Linked DNA regions of Luteolibacter yonseiensis. The protein of the gene in region 1 interacts with the protein of each later gene in a pairwise test. Links are inferred from orthologs where the notes say so. Each region holds a gene or a part of one and is shown on either strand. Other genes may lie near its edges. The genes, in order: def and JIN84_RS07170.

Region 1 (3,018 bases):
GTCGCCGCCATCGATTCCGTGTTCTTGCGGGATTGGCAATAAACGATGCCGGACTCGTCGGGCCGGGCGTTCACGAAATTACAGACCTGCGCCGCTGCTCCGGATTTTCCGACGACCTGGTATTTCAGGTTGGGCCGGTTGAAACTGGCGAGAAAGACCGCGGGATCGCGGAGTTCGAGCTGGCGGATGATGTCCTCCCTCACGCGTCCGGTGGCGGTCGCGGTGAGTGCGAGCACGGGGATTTCCGGAAGGACTCCGCGTACCTCCCTCAGCCTTCGGTATTCCGGACGGAAGTCGTGGCCCCATTCGCTGATGCAGTGCGCCTCGTCCACCGCCAGTGCCGCGATTTTCCAATTCCTGAGCCGCATGAGGAAATCCGGCAGCATCAGGCGCTCCGGCGCCACATAGAGCAGCTGGTATTCTCCCGCCGCCAGTCCGTCGGTGCGACGGCGCGCTTCATTGGAATCAAGCGTCGAGTTGAGAAACGTCGCCGCCACGCCGCTGGCTTCGAGCTGGTCCACCTGATCCTTCATCAGGGCGATGAGGGGTGAGACGACGACTGTCAGTCCTTCGCGGACGAGGGCGGGGAGCTGGTAACAAAGACTTTTTCCCGCTCCGGTCGGCAGGATGGCAACGGTGTCCCGTCCCCCCAACGACGCCTCCATGATTTCCCGCTGAAGAGGCCGGAATTCATTGTAGCCGAAGGTCTGCTTGAGCCGGGAAGAGAGGAGTTGCAAGCTCATGGGACGAATAGATGCATGGTCTTTTGAACAGGTCAAGTTTGAAAGCGGAATGAAAGAGGAGTCACGCCGGAGGAACCTGTCCGTTGTTTCTCCATTTGAAAAACAGACGGAAGGATGGTTGTTTTCTGGGGTTTGACCTTTGTGATTTGTTCCGCTAGAGACCTGTGGACTTCCTCATGATTCGCGAAATTGTCCAATACGGCCACCCTGTTCTCCGCCAACGCTGCCGCCCTGTCACCGAGGTGGATGATACGATCATCGAACTGGTCGCCGACATGTTGGAAACGATGGTGGACGCGAACGGCGTCGGCCTCGCCGCTCCACAGGTGGGTGAGGACCTGCGCCTGGCGGTCATCGACGTCTCGCATGATCCGGACTGCATTTCCTTCCTCAAGGTGAATGGCGAGGATGCGAACCTTGAAGAGATCATGCCGCTCATCTTCATCAATCCCGAGCTGGCGTTCGGTCAGGAAAAGGAATTTGGAATGGAAGGCTGCCTCAGCATCCGGGGCATCCGCGCGGAAGTGCGCAGGCCGGAAGCGGTGAAGGCGACGCTGCCTCAGCTGGATGGATCGGTGCTTGTCGTGGAGACGGACGGCCTGCTGGCCAGGGCCCTGCAACATGAGATCGACCACTTGAACGGCGTGTTGTTCGTGGACCGTCTGCCGGCGGTGGCGAAGGTCTCGATGCGGAACCGGCTCAAGAAGCTGCTGGATTCGAATCCCCAGGGCTGATCGGGACACCCTGGTTTTCCGGGTGCCGGTCAGACGATGCCCCGTTTTTTCAAAAAGGGCACGAGTTCATCCACCCCGAAATCCGCGAGGACCTCGCCATGCCAATCCATGGTCGGGGCCTTGCTCTGGCCGGAGAGCGCCACCATTTCCTGCATGGCCTCGCGATCGCCGGAGACGTTGAAGGTCTGGACCTCGATTTTCTTGCTGTCGAGATACTCGACGACTTCGTCACACCACGGGCAACCGCGTTTGATGTAGAGGATGGGAAGGTTCATGATCAGTGGGTTTGGGAAACGGGAAAGGATCGGAGAGGGCGTGAATTCCGCCGGATATGGCACCTTGGGCGCATGTTGAACTTGGTCCTTGGTCGCCGGTTTGGCAACTGTTAGACAGAATTGTTTAGCAATACCCTCTTTTTATCTTAAAAACCCAACCGATGTCGCACCATCCGTTTTTCTCACTGTTTGAAGATCCGGCCCACTGGCAGGTGTTCGCGTCCGGCCAGTCGGAAGGCAGGCTCTCACGATGTGAAGGGGCGGATGGCGGTTGCGGCCTGCGTTTGGAGTATGATTTCCATGGCGGCGGTGGTTTCGTCGTATTGAGACGGGAGGTCCGGTTTTGCCTGCCGGGCACGTTTGAAATCGGTTTCCTCGTACGGGGTGAGGGACCTGAGAACCATTTTGAATTCAAGGTTTCGGACCCGGGAAACACGAACGTCTGGCGGCGTCAGCGCGAGAACGTGGAATTGCCGGCAAACTGGACGAACGTGCGCATGCACGAACGGGACCTGCCGTTCGCCTGGGGACCGGCCGGCGGTGGCGGGCCGTCGGAAGTCGGGGCGGTCGAGTTTGCCATCGTGGCGGGATCGGGTGGAAAAGGAGTGCTGGAGCTGGCCTCTCCGGTGTTCGAAGACCAGACACTGCGGTCGCCACGTTCGATTACGGCGACCAGCCACAAGCAGGGATTTCCGCCCGAGGCCGTGTTCGCGGATGCATCTCTCACAGGCTGGCAGGCGGCTCCGGGTGACGCGTCGCCCCGGTGGGAGGTCGATTTCGGCAGGCCGCTGCGCTTCGGCGGGATGGTCATCACCTGGCCGGATGCCCTGCCACGCAGGAAATTCACCGTGGAGGTATCGGGCGATGGAAACGTGTGGACCGGGATCCACCGGTCTTCGTCCGTGCTCGGAAAAATGAGCCACATTTCCACACCCGGTTTGGAGGCACGGCACCTTCGGATCACCTTCGCCGACTGTGGATGCGCCGCGCTGTGTTCCGTCGTCCTGCGGCCGGACGCTTTTTCCAGCACTCCGAATGAGTTCATCCACGCCGTCGCCGCCGATTACCCGCGCGGCTGGTTCCCGCGCTACTGGCTGCGCGAGCAATCCTACTGGACTCCTGTCGGCAGCCCGGAGGGAAAACGCCGCGCGCTCATCAACGAAGAGGGCATGGTGGAGGTGGACGAAGCCGGATTCTCACTCGAGCCGTTCATCCTGACCGGTGGAAAGCATTTCACCTGGGCGGATGTGGAAACTTCGGTCTCCC
Region 2 (3,120 bases), on another replicon or contig:
AGCGGGGCGACGAGGCGGTAACGCCCGATGACCACGCCGGGGTGCTCCGCCTCATCATGCGCGAGCGGACGATGGCCCAGATCGAACCATCCCGCCACCGTGGGTTCGGCGGGAAACTGCGATTCTCCGGAAGCGGTCGCATCGTCATTCACTGCCGGGAATATGATCTGTTCCCGGGAAAAAAGGCAATGTCGTCCTAACAGTCTTGAAACGGCGGTGCGGGCAGGCTGGCTACAACCGCCGCAAGGCCCTTTTCAACGCCGTCAGTTCCGCATCCACCTGTTCATCGGTGGGAAACCGCAGCGTATCGCCGATCTGCCGCCGCAGGATATCCCGGAATTTTCCGCGCAACCGGCTCACCACCTTCCGCGCCGCCTCGCCGCTCATCCCCAGCGCGTCCGCCGCGTCGGCGTAGTTCCCCCCCGCTTCGGACCTGGGATTCAAAAAAGGTTCCAGAATGGCGAACTGCGTCCCCCTGCCCGCTCCATCCTCTTCTTCTCGAAGCGTGCCCAGTGCTCCGAGCAGCACGGTCATCGCCCACTGGTGGTCGAAGATCTCGTGAGGGGTGAGCGCTTCGGCGGGTTCTCCGAAATTCCGCTCCGCCTCATCGACATCGAGCGAGAGGATCTCATATCCACCGCCGCGCTTGAGGGCCAGCCCGCGCTCCCTCACATCGCCCGCATAACGCTGGAACGCCGTGAGCAGGAATGTCCTCAATTTGCCCAGTTCCTGGCTGGCGGAAGAAAACAGGCCCCGCTCCAGCAAATATTGGAAAAATCCCTGGGTCAGATCCTCGGCGTCCTGACGGCCGTTTCCCGTCCTGCGGGCGAACGCATACAGCGGATACCAATAGTTGTGGCAAAGGGTTTCCAGCGCGCGTTGCCGCAGTTCCGGAGCTCCTTCCCGGCAGACGTCGACGAGCATGGTCCATTGCGTCTGGGGAAAAGGCGAAATGCGCGTCGTTCTCATTCATACGCACGTCACCATGTTCCGCCTCCGGATTCGAATCTTTTTCTCTTGAAACGAATCGGTTGCCAGTCCGCAGGATCTGGGTATGCTCCGCGCCCCGGCAAAAGACGCCGGCCCATGAAAATGAATCATCCCCATGTAGCGATCGTAGGTGCGACGGGTGCCGTCGGCGTCGAGATGCTCCTTTGCCTGGAGCAACGGAATTTTCCACTGAGCAAGCTCAAGCTGCTCGCCTCCGCTCGTTCCGCTGGGAAAAAGATGACCTTCCGTGGTGAGGAAATCACCGTGGAGGAGCTGACCCACGACTCCTTCGGGGACGTGGACATCGCCCTTTTCAGCGCGGGTGGCGGGATTTCCCTGGAATACGGCCCCTCCGCAGCCGCGGCGGGCGCGGTGGTCATCGACAATTCCTCCGCTTTCCGCATGGATGCGGATGTCCCTCTCGTGGTGCCTGAAATCAATCCGGAAGCGGCGAAGAACCGCCCGCGCGGCATCATCGCGAATCCGAACTGCACGACCATCATCTCGCTGATGGCGCTGGCACCGCTGCACGCGGCGTTCGGCCTGCGGTCCATCATCGCCTCCACCTACCAGGCGGTGTCCGGCTCGGGAGCCCAGGGCATCGTCGAACTGGAAGAGCAGATGAAGGCCATCGCAAGCGACCAGCCTTTCACTCCGAAAATCTACCCGCGCCAGATCGCCTTCAACGTCATCCCGCAGGTGGATGCGTTCACCGACAACGGCTACACCAAGGAAGAGCTCAAGATGCTCAACGAAGGCCGGAAGATCATGGACCTGCCGGAACTGCGCGTTTCCTGCACCTGCGTGCGCGTGCCGGTCTACCGCTCGCACTCGGTTTCCATCACCGCACAATTCGAGCGCCCCGTGGATGTCGCCGCCGCCCGCGCCGCCTACGAAGGCAGGCCCGGCGTGAATGTCGTCGATGATCCATCCGCCAAACTTTTCCCGGTGCCTCTCGACACCACCGGCAAGGACGACTGCCTCGTCGGCCGCATCCGCAAGAACCTCGTCTTCGACAACGCGCTCGACCTCTGGGTCGTGGGCGACCAGGTCCGGAAAGGCGCGGCTCTCAACGCGGTGCAGATCGCGGAGATCCTGTGATGCAGGAGGACGTGACGACCTCTTACAGCGGAGGCTGCAGGTGATGATCCACCCAAAGGACATCGATGGAGCCTCCATCGCCGTTTTCATCTGGGATCAAACCCATTCCTATGGTGGCAGCATGGTGCTGTTCGGCATCGCGCGTTTTTCAAAGGGTGGATTTTTTGTCGAAAGGGAATCGGAACCTCTCCAAATGCCGATCCCGGAATCCGCATGGGAAAATATCCGGGAAAACGATGACCGGGGTGAAGGGAAAACTTTCGAGTTGGCGGACTACATCGTCATGCTGAGACTTGGCCCGCTGCCCGAGGACGATCCGCCCGAGAACTACGAAAGGATCGATCTCCCGCCCCTCACACGACAATGGACCTCAAGACCTACCTGAAAACCACCGCCTCCGAAGTGGATGCGGCGATGGATTCCTTTTTACCAAAGGCGAAGGAACGCCCGGCCACGATCCACGCGGCCATGCGCTACAGCGTCTTCGCCGGAGGGAAACGCCTGAGGCCCGTGCTCTGTCTTGCGGCGGCGGAGGCTTGTGGTGGTGAAGTCTCAAACGCCCTCGCTCCGGCCTGCGCGGTGGAACTGATGCACACCTATTCTTTGGTTCATGACGATCTCCCCGCGATGGACGATGACGACCTGCGCCGCGGACGCCCGACCTGCCACAAGGTCTATGGCGAGGGCATGGCCGTCCTTTGCGGCGACGCCCTTCTCACGGAAGCCTTCATCGTGCTCGCGAAAGCCCCGGCGACCAAACGCTACGGCACGCGCGAGTTCATCGCCGAGCTGGCGGAAACCGGCGGCAGCCGCAAGCTCATCGGCGGCCAGGTGATGGACCTTGAAGGCGAAGGAAAAAAACTCACCAAACGCGACCTGGTCCGCATCCATGAGGCGAAGACCGCCGCACTGCTCACCACCTCGCTGCGCCTCGGCGGCATGTCCGCCAATGCGACCCCGGCGAAACTCGACGCCCTGACGAAATTCGGCTACGCGCTCGGGCTGGCTTTCCAGGTGATCGACGACATC

What was found.
Region 2: the proteins of def (region 1) and JIN84_RS07170 interact in binary tests that used the Escherichia coli proteins (3 or more experiments, as listed by UniProt). The link is inferred for Luteolibacter yonseiensis from one-to-one orthologs.

What each region holds. Positions count from the first base shown.
Region 1 is NZ_JAENIK010000011.1:75,267-78,284, forward strand. The notes cover bases 1-2,698. They hold def (peptide deformylase), read left to right. Parts: upstream 1-919; coding sequence 920-1,477; downstream 1,478-2,698. Other genes in these bases: recQ (DNA helicase RecQ), read right to left, coding at 1-743; JIN84_RS10020 (glutaredoxin family protein), read right to left, coding at 1,507-1,752; JIN84_RS10025 (discoidin domain-containing protein), read left to right, coding at 1,914-2,698. Outside these bases: more of JIN84_RS10025, read left to right, coding at 2,699-3,018. UniProt on the Escherichia coli protein: Removes the formyl group from the N-terminal Met of newly synthesized proteins. Requires at least a dipeptide for an efficient rate of reaction. N-terminal L-methionine is a prerequisite for activity but the enzyme has broad specificity at other positions.
Region 2 is NZ_JAENIK010000008.1:225,900-229,019, forward strand. The notes cover bases 292-3,091. They hold JIN84_RS07170 (aspartate-semialdehyde dehydrogenase), read left to right. Parts: upstream 292-1,092; coding sequence 1,093-2,091; downstream 2,092-3,091. Other genes in these bases: JIN84_RS07165 (RNA polymerase sigma factor), read right to left, coding at 292-924; JIN84_RS07175 (hypothetical protein), read left to right, coding at 2,135-2,476; JIN84_RS07180 (polyprenyl synthetase family protein), read left to right, coding at 2,455-3,091. Also shown: JIN84_RS07160 (protein kinase domain-containing protein), read right to left, coding at 1-152; more of JIN84_RS07165, read right to left, coding at 232-291; more of JIN84_RS07180, read left to right, coding at 3,092-3,120.